DNA from 2 places in the Pseudarthrobacter sp. 10T415 genome. Region 2 is predicted to be linked to the other one. Evidence: predicted binding sites of a transcription regulator. Region 2 holds the regulator's gene; the other holds the start of a gene.

Region 1 (7,195 bases), on a different contig from region 2:
CGGCAGGTTCCCCCATGGCTGCTGACATCCCGCGCCACCCGACGCCCACCCGCCCTTGGCGGGGTTTGGCGGTGAGGAGGCCGACGGCGGCAGGAATGTCCGCGGGGTCGAGCCGCTTCAGCAGCTGGGCCAGGGCGTCCACCTTCGCCAGCCTGGAGCGGGTGGACGCGACGGCGTCAGTGGTCCTCACAAGCTCGTCCAGCAGCATGGCAACAGTCTGCCACGCCGCCGGACCCTCGACAGGTACGGACGGCCGGTTCCAGAATGGACGGATGGGCATCATCGTTGCGAACCTGTTCATCACCCTTGACGGCGTGTACCAGGCGCCCGGTGGCCGGGAGGAGGACCCCACGGACGGCTTCGCCTTCGGCGGCTGGCAGGCGCCGGTCTCCGATGATGAAGCAGGGGCGGACATCGCCGCGGCCATCGACCGCATGGATGCCCTGCTCCTGGGCCGGAAAACCTACGACATCTTTGCCTCATATTGGCCGCACCAGTCAGACGAGATCGCCGGCGTGCTCAACCGGGTCCCGAAGTTCGTGGTGTCCGGGTCACTCACCGATCCCCGGTGGGAGGGCACCACTGTACTCCCGGACGCTGCGGCGGCGGGACAGCTCCGCGGGCAGCATGGCGAAGTGCAGATGTTCGGCAGCGGCCACCTCATCCGGTCATTGTTGGCCGCCGACGTGCTGGACCGCCTCCACCTGTGGCTGTACCCGGTGGCACTCGGGCAGGGAAAGCGGTTGTTCGACGCCGGGACCGTCCCTTCCACGTTCCGCCTCGCCGAGCCGGTCCGTTCCTTTCCCAAGGGTGCGGTGTCGCTGGTCTATGAGCGCACCGGCGACGTTGAAACCCGGGAGATGGATGCCACTTAGGCCGCCACTAACCTCGCTTCGCCCGGCCAGGGAACCCTGGCGGCATGGGCCCAGCCATTGACGGCACACAAAAAACCGGCCCGGCGGATGCCGGACCGGTTCTCTGTTTTTGCGGCATTACCCGCGGGACAACAGCCTTAGTGGCTGTGGCCTGCGTGCTCGTCCTCGTCAGCCGGCTTCTCCACAACAAGGGTCTCGGTGGTGAGAACCAGGGCTGCGATGGAGGCAGCGTTACGGAGGGCAGCGCGGGTGACCTTGACGGGGTCGATGACGCCTGCAGCGATCAGGTCCTCGTACTCGCCCGACTTGGCGTTGAAGCCGTTGTTGGTGTCGAGTTCGGCCACCTTGGCGGTGATGACGTAGCCGTCGAAACCGGCGTTCTGGGCGATCCAGCGCAGCGGCTGGACCAGGGCGCGGCGGACGATGCCGACAGCAGCTGCAGCGTCGCCTTCGAGCGCCTTGACGGCCGGGTCCTCATCCAGTGCCTTCAGGGCGTGGATCAGCGCGGAACCGCCGCCGGCCACGATGCCTTCTTCCAAGGCGGCGCGGGTGGAAGACACCGCATCTTCGATGCGGTGCTTCTTTTCCTTCAGCTCGACCTCGGTGGCAGCGCCAACCTTGATCACGCCGATGCCGCCGGCCAGCTTGGCCAGGCGTTCCTGGAGCTTTTCCTTGTCCCAATCGGAGTCGGTGCGGGTCAGCTCAGCGCGGAGCTGGGCAACGCGGGCGGAGACGTCCTCGGCCGAACCGGCGCCGTCAACGATGGTGGTGTTGTCCTTGGTGACGGTGATGCGGCGGGCAGTACCGAGCACCTCGAGGCCAACGGTGTCCAGGCTCAGGCCCAGCTCAGGGGAAACAACCTGCGCACCGGTGAGGGTGGCGATGTCCTGCAGCATGGCCTTGCGGCGGTCGCCAAAGCCGGGAGCCTTGACTGCCACCACGTTGAGGGTGCCACGGATGCGGTTGACGATCAGCGTGGACAGGGCCTCGCCGTCGATGTCCTCGGCGATGATGAACAGGGGCTTGGAGCTCTGCAGCGCCTTCTCCAGCAGCGGCAGGAATTCCTGCACGGCGGAGATCTTGCCCTGGTTGATCAGGATGAGGGCGTCCTCGAGGACTGCTTCCTGGCGCTCTGCGTCGGTGACGAAGTACGGGGACAGGTAGCCCTTGTCGAACTGCATGCCTTCGGTGAGGACCAGCTCGGTCTGCGTGGTGGAGGATTCCTCGATGGTGATCACACCATCCTTGCCCACCTTGCCGAATGCCTCGGCGAGCAGTTCGCCCACCTCGTCGCTCTGGGCGGAGATGGAGGCCACGTTGGCAACCTGGGTGCCTTCGACCGGACGGGCGTTCTCGAGCAGGCGGGCAGCCACGGCCTCAACCGAAACCTCGATGCCCCGCTTGATCTGGCCGGGAGCGGCGCCTGCGGCCACGTTGCGGAGGCCTTCCTTGACCAGTGCCTGGGCCAGGACCGTTGCGGTGGTGGTGCCGTCGCCGGCAACATCGTTGGTCTTGGTGGCAACTTCCTTGGCGAGCTGTGCGCCAAGGTTTTCGTAGGGGTCGTCCAGCTCGACTTCGCGGGCGATGGTGACGCCGTCGTTCGTGATGGTGGGTGCGCCCCACTTCTTGTCCAGGACGACGTTGCGGCCGCGGGGGCCGAGCGTCACCTTGACAGTGTTGGCGAGCTTGTCGATGCCGGCTTCGAGGGACCGGCGGGCAGCGTCGTTAAACGCAAGCTGCTTTGCCATGGTTGTGTCCTTTCAAGACAGAAACCCCGCGCAGCTGACCAGCATCAAGGCATGACCAGCGGCGCGGGGATCCGGAAGATTTACTTTACGACGATCGCCAGGACGTCGCGGGCGGACAGCACGAGGTACTCGGTGCCACCGGTCTTGACTTCGGTTCCGCCGTACTTGGAGTAGATGACTACGTCGCCGACAGCTACGTCGACCGGGACGCGGTTGCCGTCTTCGAAGCGGCCGGGGCCAACTGCGACAACTTCGCCTTCCTGCGGCTTCTCCTGCGCGGAGTCCGGGATTACCAGGCCGGAAGCCGTGGTCTGCTCGGCTTCGAGCGGGCGGACAACAATACGATCCTCAAGAGGCTTAATAGAGACCGACACTCGGACCTCTCCTTTTCGTCAGCAAATTCGTGGACTTGAAAGCCGTTTGCCGTGGCTGGCAACCGTCGTCGCGGTGCCGGCAGCAGCCAGGCTGGCAGCTCTTCATGTGTTAGCACCCTCCTAGGGAGAGTGCTAATGAAGACTCTAGGCCGGGGTTAGCACTCGGTCAAGGCGAGTGCCAGCCATTTCGTCATCGGAGAACACTTAGGCTGTACATTGAACCGGTGCGAGCCGCCTTCTTCCTGATCCTTGCCACCCTCTTCTGGGCCGGAAACTTCGTGGTGGGCCAGGCCGCCGTTCAGTCCATGGCCCCGCTGCAGTTGACGTTCTGGCGCTGGACACTGGCCGCCCTGCCGCTGCTGTTCCTGGCGCACGTGGTGGACCGCCCCAACTGGCGGGCAGTCCTCCGCCACTGGCCCACGCTGCTCATGCTCAGCGCGCTCGGCATGACCGCCTACACGCTGCTGCTCTACAGCGCCCTCCAGCACACGTCAGCACTGAACGCATCCCTGGTGACGGCCGCAAACCCGGTCCTGATCATGGTGCTTGCCGCGGTGCTGCTGAAGGACAGACCGCGGCCCTTGGGCTGGATCGGCCTGGCATTTGGCCTGGCGGGTGTCCTGCTGGTCCTCACCGGCGGGCAGCTGCAGCGGCTCCTGACCTTCTCGCTGGGCGCCGGCGAACTGCTGATCCTGGCGGCCATCACCGTCTGGGGCCTCTACACGGTCCTGGCCCGTCGCGTAGCCGTACCCGCCGTCACCTCCACAGCCCTGCAGGCGGCCATAGCGGCCGTTGTCCTGGCTCCTGTGGCCGCCGTGACCGGCGCAGGGTTCCCGTCCAGCCAGTCCGGGGCCTGGTCCCTGGCGTTCATCGCCATCTTCCCCTCGCTGGGCTCCTACCTGCTGTGGAACCTGGCGCTGAAGCGCACCAGCGCGGCAAATGCCGGAAACTACCTCAACCTCATCGCGGTCTTCACGGCGATCATCACCGTACTGCTGGGCCAGCCCATCACAGCGGCCCAGATTGCAGGCGGCGTCCTGGTGATTTCGGGGGTCCTGCTGACGGGTGCGGGCCAGCGCCCTCAGCGGCCGAGGTCGTCGAAGCCGACGTCCTCGCCGCCATCGGAGGCGTTGCCCCGGTTACGGGCCCGGTAGAGGACCACGGAGGAGGCGAGGACCACCAGTAGCGACGCCACCAGGAGGGCGATTCCTCCCGCCCGCGCACCGGAATACAGGCCGCGGATGTCCTGCGCTTCCTGCGTGTTGTCCTGGATGTTGTTACCGCCCACGGAATAGACAGTGGCGTTGAACGTGTCCAGGAAGAAGATGATGACCAGCAGCGCCAGGCACACCACTGCCAGCACCGCACCGGCGATCAACGCGGGCCGCGCGTACCTAGCCGGACCCTGGACCGGGGGCGGCTGTTCTCCGGACTGTTCGGGACCTGCGCTGTCAACCATGGGTTCAACACTATCGGCATCCCGCCGCAGCCCGGGGCACTAGGCTGGAACGCATGGCTCACGCTCCCCAGGACCAGATTGCACCACTGCTGACCCCCGAAGGATGGGAGTTGCTGGCGTCGCTGGGCCCCTACACCGAGGACGGGTCCTTCGCCCTGAACGGTGAACTCCGGAAGGCCGGCCACAGCCCCGAACTGGTGTCTGCCGTGCTCACCCAGTCCCGGCTCCGCACGAAGGCCGGAGCGAAGTTCGGCGAGTTCGCCCGGCAAATGCTCTTCACCCAGGCGGGGCTGGAACAAGCCACCCGCCTGAATGTTGCCGCCCGGCACGCCCAGCGGTTCGCCGCCGCCGGCGTTAGCCACGTGGCGGACCTGGGCTGCGGGCTCGGCGCCGATTCGCTGGCCCTCGCCTCCCTGGACATCGCCGTGACGGCAGTGGAGCTCGATGAAACCACGGCCGCGTGCGCCACGGTGAACCTCATCCCTTTTCCCAATGCGGCGGTTGTGCACGCCGACGCCACCTCGGTCCCCCTGGACGGGGTGGACGGCGTCTGGCTGGACCCGGCGCGCAGGGTCACCTCCACCTCCGGCACCAGGCGCATCTGGGACCCCGAGGCGTTCTCTCCCCCGTTGTCCTTCGTGGAGTCCCTTGCCGCGTCCGGGAAGGCCGTGGGCGTCAAGATGGGCCCGGGCATGCCCCACGATTCGGTTCCGCAGGGCTGCGAAGCGCAGTGGGTGTCCGTTGGTGGGGACGTCACCGAAGTGGCCCTGTGGTTCAACTCGGTCAGCCGGCCGGGGATACGCCGCGCGGCCCTGCTGCTGGGACCGCAGGGAGCGGCCGAGCTGACCAGCGGGGAGGATTTCGGGGAGGGCCCCGAGGCTCCGGTGGGCCCGGCTGAAGGGTACCTGTATGAGCCGGACGGAGCGGTCATCCGGGCAGGCCTCGTGGCCGACCTCGCGCTCGAACTGCGCGGGCACCTGCTGGACGAGCACATCGCCTACATCTGCTCGCCCGCCCTCGCAGATACCCCGTTCGCCCGCGCCTATAAGGTCCTGCGGGTGATGCCGTACAACGTCAAGGCGCTGAAGTCCTGGGTGAAGCAGGAAGGCATCACCGTGCTGGACATCAAGAAGCGCGGCACCGCCGTCACGCCGGAGGAACTCCGCAAGCAACTGCTGGGCGGCAAGGGCGCGGGCAACAGGAAGGGCGGCCGGACCGCCACCTTGGTCCTCACCCGCATCGGCGAGGACCGGGTGGCCATCGAGGTGGAGCCGGTCAAGCCGGCGTAGGCGTTACTGCGCGCGGGTAAATTCCTCGGCGGCCCGTACCTGGTCCGCCGTGGGACGCACACCGGTGTACAGCACAAACTGCTCCAGCGCCTGGATGGTGGCCACCTCAGCACCGGTGATCACCGGCTTGCCCGCCGCCCGGGCCGCCCGGATCAGCGGTGTCTCGGCCGGCAGCGCCACCACGTCGAAGACGAGTTTCGCGGCGTCGATGGCTTCTGACGGGAAGGACAGCGCATCGGCGTCCGCACCGCCTGCCATACCGATAGGTGTCACGTTGACAATCATGTCCGCCATGCCGCCGTCGAGCGCTGCACGCCAACTAAAGCCGTACTGTTCGGCGAGCGCCCGGCCCGCCGCCTCATTCCGGGCGATGACGGTGACGTCCGTGAAGCCTGCGTCGCGCAGCGCCGCCACGGTTGCTTTCGCCATGCCGCCGGCGCCCTGGACCAGGACCGAGTAGTCGGTGGGCACCGAGTTGGTGGCCAGCAGCTGCTCTATAGCCGTGTAGTCGGTGTTGTAGGCCTTGAGGTGCCCGTTTGTGTTCACGATGGTGTTGACGGAATCGATGGCTTTGGCCGAGGGGTCCATCTCGTCCACCAGCGCGATCACATCCTCCTTGTACGGCATGGACACGGCGCAGCCGCGGATACCGAGGCCCCGGACGCCGGCAATGGCCTGCTCCAGGTTGGTGGGCGCAAAGGCCTTGTAGATCCAGTTCAGGTCCAGCTGCCCGTACAGGTGGTTGTGGAAGCGCGTCCCGTTGTTGCTGGGCCGGGCCGAGAGGGAGATGCAGAGGGTCATGTCTTTATTGAGGATAGGCACCTGTCCATTAAACGCGGCCCGGGGAGCTTAGGCGCAGCCGCTGCCGGCAGGATAGGGCCCGACGGCGGCCGGCAGCTTTCCGGGGGCCGCCGCCCTTCCGGCCAGCACGGCGGCCAGCGCATCGAAGGCGGCGTCGGTCCGGCCGTACAGTGCAATCTTGACCGGAGCGGGGGAACCCTGCAGCGGCCAGGGGGCATCCAAAGTGACGGCGATGTCGCCGCCGGCGGGCGCGCCGCCGTACCCGATGAGGCTGACCAGTGGTCCCGAGCCGACGGCCAGGCCTGCGCGGGCGGCCGCGGCTTCAAACCGTTCCTTGTCGCCCGGTCCCCCGCCGGTTACCCGGACAGCGCCGGGGACCAGGGGTCCGCTGCAGTTGCCGGCCAGGATGGTGATGGCGGACCCGGAGACCTTGGCGGACAGTGCCGCGCCACTGCCTGCGGGGGCGGGCGCGGACCCCCTCCGCCCCTGCCAGATCATCATGGTGGCCACCCGGGTGGCGGCTTCGTCCAGCCGTTCCTTCGGCAGGGCACCGGAGGCCACAGCCTGGACTATTGCGGCGTGCGCCTGCGCTGCATCGGCCGGCATCAGGAGCAGGTCGGCCCCGGCGGCCAGGGCGGAAACGGCGGCG
Region 2 (7,195 bases):
CGGACCGAAAGCTCAGCACTGTGTTCTTCGGCGGCGGCACACCCACGCTGTTGCCCGCCGAAGACCTCGCATTGATTCTTCGGACGGCCATCGACCAATGGGGGATCGAGGACGGCGCCGAGGTGACAACTGAGGCAAATCCGGATTCGGTGACACCGGAGTCCCTGGCTGTGCTCAGGGATGCCGGCTTTACGCGGGTCTCGTTCGGGATGCAGTCCGCAGTTCCGCACGTCCTGAAGGTCCTGGACCGCACCCACACCCCGAGCAGGGTTCCCCAGGTGGTGCAGTGGGCCCGTGACGCCGGCCTGGCAGTGAGCCTCGACCTGATCTACGGGACGCCGGGGGAGTCGCTGGCCGACTGGCAGTACTCCCTGGAAACCGCGTTGTCGTACGAGCCGGACCACATCAGCGCCTACGCGCTGATCGTTGAGGACGGCACCAAGTTGGCGGCGCAGATCCGGCGCGGCGAGGTCCCGGGCATCGACGACGACGATCACGCCGACAAGTACGAGCTCGCCGACCGCCTGATCACCTCTGCAGGCCTGGAGTGGTACGAGGTCAGCAACTGGGCGCGCACGCCAGAACAGGCCTGCCGGCACAACCTCGCCTACTGGCGCGGCGATGACTGGTGGGGGATCGGGCCGGGCGCGCACTCACATGTGGGCGGTGTGCGCTGGTGGAACGTCAAACACCCAACCGCGTACGCCGGGCGGCTGGCGCAGGGAAACTCACCGGCCGCCGGACGCGAAACCCTGGACGCGGAGACCCGGAACGTGGAGCGGGTCATGCTTGAGGCCCGCCTCCAGTCCGGGCTGGAAGTGGCAAGCCTGGACACGGTGGGGCGGCACCAGATCGCCGGGCTGATTGCCGAGGGGCTGGTTGAGCCGGGCGCAGCATTCCGGGGGATGCTGGTCCTGACGTTGAAGGGCCGGCTCCTGGCCGACGCGGTGGTCCGCCGGATCCTGCCCGACTAACGCGGGTTTACCGGCCACGCCTGCGAGGTCAGGCTTGCTGCGGCTGGGAGCCGACGGGGACTACTTGATCCAGCGCAGGTTGAACTGGTAGCGGTGCGGTTGGCCGCGGTTGACGTGGATGCCTGCCGCCACCGAAAAGCACGTCAGTGCAATCCAGATCAATGTGGCGATCACGGCAAAAATGTTTCCGACCACGGGAATGAACACCAGGATGTTCGCCACTACCGCTGCGATGGTGGGAGGCAGGCTGAAGTTCAGGGCTTCCTTCGACTCCTGGGCCGTGAAGGGCCCGCGGTCGCGGAAGATGAGGAAGATCAGCAGGGCGGGGACGCATCCCAGGATCCCGCCGAAGTGTGCCAGGGTGGCCCACTGCCGGTCCTCGCTGGCCGTGAGCGGCAGCGCATTCGCGGGGACGCCGTGGTATTCGGAACGGCCGGTGCTGCTTTGGCCGTCCCTGTGCTCGCGTGCGTTTTCTGCCACAGTCTGTTCCTTCGAAAAGTGCAATTGATGCTGGGGATGCAGTTGATGCTTCGGGGCCCGCTGCGGATCGCGGGGGCCACCGCAGTATCAAGAATACTGGTGTTTGCCGGTCCGGCGTCCGTCAGGGTGCTGTGAGGAAGTCGATGACTTCCTCGACCCGGCCCAGCAGCGACGCCTCCAGGTCTGCGTAAGTGTGGACCGCACCGAGCAGTTTCTGCCATCCGAGCCCGATGTCCTCCTTAGTGGAGTGCGGCCAGCCGAACGCCTTGAGGATCCCGGTTTTCCAGTCCTGGCCCCGCGGTACTGACGGCCATTGCGGAATGCCCAGCACGGAGGGCCGGATGGCCTGCCACACATCCACGTAGGGGTGGCCGACAATCAGGACGTTGCCTGCAGCGCCAGGGCCGGCCATGACAGCCTCAGCAATACGGGATTCCTTGGAGTCCGGGACCAGGTGGTCCACCAGCACACCCAGCCGGCGCCCCGGCCCTGGCCCGAATTCCTTCACGGCGCCGGCGAGGTCGTCGATGCCATGCAGGGGTTCGACGACGATGCCCTCCACCCGGAGATCGTCTCCCCATACCTTCTCGACGAGTTCGGCGTCGTGCTTTCCTTCCACCCAGATGCGGCTCGCCTTGGCCACCTGTGCACGCTGGCCTGCGACGCGTACGGAGCCTGAGGCTGTGCGCCCGGCTGACGGACCGCCCGCTGCGGGCCGGGGTGCCGGTGGCATCAGCCTGATGGCACGGCCCTCGAGGAGGAACCCGAATCCCAGCCGGAAGGTCCGCGACTTTCCGCGCCGGTCCTCAAGGGCCACCACATGCATGCCGCCGGACTTTTCCACCCGGGTGACGGCCCCCACCCAGCCGGACTGTACGTCTTCGAGCACCATGCCCCGTTCCACGGGCACTTCAGGCAGTTGCGTACGCGCGGGAGCGGACATGTCCCGCGGGCCCCAGTTCCGGTAATCCATGGTCACTCCGCCTCGCCGTAGGTGCTGTCCCGGAATTTCGCCCGGAGCGGTACCAATGCTAACAACGGGCCAAGGCATAATAGACTGTTAGCACTTAGGCATGTCGAGTGCTAACAGTTCGAGTGCATGTTCGAGTGCGTGCAGACTGGCAGGAAGGAACGGGTGGCTTATCCACCCCGACTGGATGGAGGTGGAGTGTGAGTGAGCCGCGCAAGCTTGAAGTACTGCGGGCCATCGTGGAGGACTACGTCCACTCCCGCGAACCGGTAGGCTCCAAGGCCCTGGTGGAACGGCATCACCTGGGGGTTTCCAGCGCCACCATCCGGAACGACATGGCGGCGCTTGAGGACGAGGGCCTCATCACGGCGCCGCATACCAGTGCCGGCCGGATTCCCACGGACAAGGGTTACCGGCTGTTCGTGGACCAGATTTCGGCCGTGAAGCCGCTCTCGCAAGCCGAACGGCGCGCCATCCAGTCCCTCCTGGAGGGATCCGACGACCTCGACGACGTCCTCGACCGCACCGTGCGGCTGTTGTCCCAGCTGACCAACCAGGTGGCGGTGGTCCAGTACCCCCACCTCAGCCGGGCACTGATCCGGCACATCGAGTTCGTCCTGCTGGCCCCGCGCAAGGTCCTTGTGGTCCTGATCGCGAACAGCGGCAACGTGGAGCAGCGCGTCATCGACGTCGGGCAGGACCTCGCGGACGAAGCGTTGTCCGCGCTGCGTACCCGGTTTCTGGGAACCCTGGCCGGAACACCGCTGGCCCGGCTGCCGCAGGCCCTTCCCGCCGTCGTCTCCTCTGTCAGTCCGGGGGAGCGGCAGGCGGCGCAGTCGCTGGCGCACGCCCTGGAGATCCTTGCGCACAGCAGCCGCGAGGACCGCATGGTCATGGCCGGCACGGCCAACCTGGCCCGGTCCAATGTCGACTTTCCGCTGAGCATCGGCCCCGTGCTGGAAGCTTTGGAAGAGCAGGTGGTGATGCTGCGGCTGCTGAGCGACATGGCGCAGGACCACCGTGGCGTGGCCGTCAGCATCGGCCGCGAAAACCCTTACGACGGCCTGGCCGAGGCGTCCGTCGTGGCCACCGGCTACGGCCCGGACAGCGTGGCCAAGATCGGCATCCTGGGTCCCACCCGGATGGACTATCCCAACACCATGGCGGCCGTCAGGGCAGTTGCCCGTTACCTTTCCCGCATCCTGGGTCCCTGACCGGCCCGCCCCGGCACCACAGCCGCCGGGCCCGCACGGCAGTCCCACCGCAGGCAGTACAACAAGGAAGAGATACGAACTTTGAGCAGCCACTATGACGTCCTTGGAGTTTCACCGGAAGCCACCGGAGAAGAAATCAAAAAGGCCTACCGCAAGCTGGCCCGGACACTCCACCCCGACGTCAACCCGGGCGAAGATGCGCAGGACCGCTTCAAGGCGGTGACCCACGCCTACGAAGTCCTCTCCGACCCGCAGAAACGCCGGGTCTACGACACCACCGGCAACGAGAACGGCACTGACAATGGATTCGGCGGAGGAAGCTACGCCGGCCAGGGCTTTGCCTTCCAGGACATCTTCGACACGTTCTTCGGCGCCGGCGGATCGTCCGGACCCGCCTCACGGGTCCGCCGCGGCCAGGATGCACTCATCAGCGTCCGCATCGAACTGCGCGACGCCGTCTTTGGCGTCAACAAAAAGCTTGAGGTGGACACTGCAGTCACTTGCCCCACCTGTGAGGGATCATGTTGCCGCCCGGGGACGCACCCCGAACGCTGCGACATCTGCGGCGGCAGCGGCCAGGTCCAGCGCGCTGTCCGTTCCATCCTCGGCCAGGTCATGACCGCTGCACCGTGCGGCACCTGCGAGGGCTTCGGCACTGTCATCAAAGATCCCTGCAATGAATGCAGCGGCCAGGGCCGCATCCGGAGCCGCCGCTCCCTGACCATCAAGGTTCCCGCCGGCGTCGCAACCGGAACACGCATCCAGCTGACCGGGCAGGGCGAAGCCGGCCCCGCGGGCGGCCCCTCCGGCGACCTCTACGTGGAGGTCCGCGTCAACAACGACGCCACGTATGTGCGTGACGGCGACGACCTGCACGCAACCCTGAACATCCCCATGACCGCCGCGGCGCTGGGCACCGACGTCAGCCTGGAGACCTTCGACGGAACCCAGGACATCGACGTGAAGCCGGGCACCCAGTCCGGTGAAATCATCACCCTCCGCGGCCTGGGTGTCACCCACCTGCGCGGATACGGCCGCGGTGACCTGAAGGTGCACCTGCAGGTGGAAACGCCGGCCAAGCTCGACGCAGCCCAGGAGGAGCTCCTCCGGCAGCTTGCCAAGCTCCGCGGAGAACAGATCACCGAAGGCAAGCTCGCCGCCAGTGGCGGGATGTTCGCGAAGCTGCGGGACCGGCTGGGGAACCTGTAGCGGTGAGCAACCCTGTCTTTTTTACCTCCGCCGGATCCCTCGACGGGCTGGAGGAGGGCATGGAGTTTGTCCTGGAAGGGCCGGAGGCGCGCCACGCGGTTTCCGTAAAGCGCCTCGCAGCGGGTGAGGCCGTGGACATCGTCGACGGCGCCGGTACCCGTATGAGCGGGACGGTGTCCGAGGCCGCCGGCACCCGCCTCACCGTGCGGTGCGGTTCCCTGGTGGAGGAGGCCCGCCCCAGTGTCCGGCTGGTGCTGGTGCAGGCCCTCGCCAAGGGTGACCGTGATGAGCTTGCCATCGAGACCGCCACGGAACTGGGCATCGACGCCGTGATCCCCTGGCAGTCCGAACGTTCCATCGTCCGGTGGAAGGGTGACCGGGCGGCCAAGGCGCACGCCAAATGGCAGTCCGTGGTGGGCGCTGCGGCCAAGCAGGCGCGGCGGGCCTGGATCCCTGAGGTGCGTCCCGCCGTCGACACCGCTGCCCTTGCTGCAGCAGTGGAAGCCGCGGACCTGGCGGTCATCCTCCACGAAGACGCAGTGCGGCCGCTCCGTTCTGTCCTGGAAGGCTGGGACGATGCCAGCGGCGCAGGAACCCGTGAAGTGCTCCTTATCGTGGGCCCGGAGGGTGGAATCAGCCCCCGGGAGGTGACGCGCCTCTGCGACCGCGGAGCCGTCACGGCGCTCCTGGGCCACCACGTGCTGCGCTCGTCCACGGCCGGTCCTGCCGCCGTAGTGCTCTCCAGCGACATCCTGGGGCGCTGGGACGCTACCTGACCTTGAAGGACCGGTTGTCTTCGAACTGGTCCGGGCCGCCGTCAGACCCGGCCTGGGCCACCCTCAGCTCGTAGTCTCCGGCGGGCAGGGTCAAGGCCAGCGTGAATACCCCTGCCTGCCCCTGTTCCGATGACGCCGTGGTTTCGCCGGTGAGGAAGGGTGCCTTGGCGCCGTTGTCCCCGGTCCGCAGGATCTGCCAGCGAAGCTTGCCGCCCGCCGACGTGCTGCGTCCGGTGATTTTGACGCTGCCGTCCGCGACTTCGGAGCCTTGCTGGGGATCGATGATCCAGACAGGAGCAGCCAGGCCCGCCGTCCTGGTCATCAGGGCGCCAAGCTGGACCTGCCCGAAAGCCATGTAGTCGGTGTGGCCGTCCACCAGGATCCGAACCCGGATCTGCTGGCCGGAGTCGATCAACCCGGAACTGGCTGCGGCAGCAGTGGCCGTGTAGACGAGCTGCTGGACTGCCCGGGCTGCCATGTCCGCATCAAGGTTGCTGTTGAAAGCGTCCTCGGAGACATCGACGGTGATGACGTCCTTGCCGGAAATCGAGGTGGCCAGCTTGCCGGGATTCTGCCACGGGGTGAAGTAGTCAGGGTCAAGGGGTTTATCGGACATCATGGCACGCAGTGCGCGCGTTACCGGGTTCTCCTGTTCGGGTACATCCCGGAACTCCCGGTACAGGAAGACGTTGCTGCTGCTGCGGCCGATCCAGTAGACAGGCGCCTTGTTGGAGGACTGCGTGGTTTCCAGTGGGGCGCTGGTGGAGGGCGGCTCCGGGCTTCCCGTGGTGGCAGGCCCGGTCAGAAGGGTGCCCGTGGGGGAGGGGCCAGGTTCCGCAACGCAACCGGCAAGGATCGGCACGACCGTCAGGACGCCGGCCAGCATGATCGCGCGGGCGCGGCCCACGTGTCGACCTGCCCGGCGGGGCGCAACGGTATCCGGCACTTGTGCCTTTCCTTTCCTGTCGTGAGGGCCGTTCCCCGGTCGGCCCGATGTCACAGCCGTGGCTGGATTTCCAGCATTGCACAGCCCGGCGAAGCGATTTGCCCGGTTCCGGCCGTGGGGCACAACTGCAACGGGAACGATATGAGGACGATATGAAGTTGATACCTAATGACCGATCCTGCCGTGGCGCCTTTGGTGACTGCGCCCTGCTGCCTGTGGATGCCGAGGGCCCGTGGTTGTCCGGCTTTACCGGCAGGCGGGGTGCGCTGGCGTAAGATAAAAGGATCACGGAACGCAGAAACCAGGCACTGGTTTCCCGGGCCGGGACGACAGCAGAAACTACCTCGAGGGGACCACAGGCCTGCGGGCCAGCACCATGACTGAATCAGCCAACGGAAAGCGCCGGCTCAACACGGGAGAGGGCACTGCCGGGGAATTTCCCCACACCCTTCCCGGCGTCCGGACCGAGGTAGTCCTTTTCGACAATTCCGATCAGATGGTCCAGTCACTCGGCAGCCACGATGAGGCGCTGCGGTACATCGAGGAGCAGTTCCCGGACGTGAACTTCCACGTCCGCGGCAACGAACTTTCCCTCAGCGGCCCGGCCGGCGACGTTCCCCGGATCA

Evidence for each region. Region 2 encodes HrcA, which represses chaperone genes, less so after heat shock. Its sites were predicted from a motif close to TTNGCACTCGNNNNNNNCGAGTGCNAA; they were not measured.
Region 1: a site for HrcA is predicted at 3,153-3,179, ahead of groES (co-chaperone GroES). Genes of this name have one in related genera too.

Annotation. Positions count from the first base shown of each region.
Region 1 is NZ_JBFTHJ010000002.1:410,185-417,379, forward strand. It holds gene AC1DBN_RS04670 (ATP-dependent DNA ligase) at 1-208, opposite strand, end outside; gene AC1DBN_RS04675 (dihydrofolate reductase family protein) at 273-875, shown strand; gene groL (chaperonin GroEL) at 1,013-2,623, opposite strand; gene groES (co-chaperone GroES) at 2,704-2,997, opposite strand; gene AC1DBN_RS04690 (DMT family transporter) at 3,222-4,151, shown strand; gene AC1DBN_RS04695 (hypothetical protein) at 4,079-4,456, opposite strand; gene AC1DBN_RS04700 (THUMP-like domain-containing protein) at 4,510-5,745, shown strand; gene AC1DBN_RS04705 (shikimate 5-dehydrogenase) at 5,749-6,567, opposite strand; gene AC1DBN_RS04710 (glycoside hydrolase family 3 N-terminal domain-containing protein) at 6,595-7,195, opposite strand, start outside.
Region 2 is NZ_JBFTHJ010000001.1:243,371-250,565, forward strand. It holds gene hemW (radical SAM family heme chaperone HemW) at 1-974, shown strand, start outside; gene AC1DBN_RS01150 (DUF4870 domain-containing protein) at 1,035-1,454, opposite strand; gene AC1DBN_RS01155 (DUF3097 domain-containing protein) at 1,576-2,427, opposite strand; gene hrcA (heat-inducible transcriptional repressor HrcA) at 2,625-3,638, shown strand; gene dnaJ (molecular chaperone DnaJ) at 3,720-4,847, shown strand; gene AC1DBN_RS01170 (16S rRNA (uracil(1498)-N(3))-methyltransferase) at 4,850-5,623, shown strand; gene AC1DBN_RS01175 (GerMN domain-containing protein) at 5,616-6,569, opposite strand; gene AC1DBN_RS01180 (PhoH family protein) at 6,946-7,195, shown strand, end outside.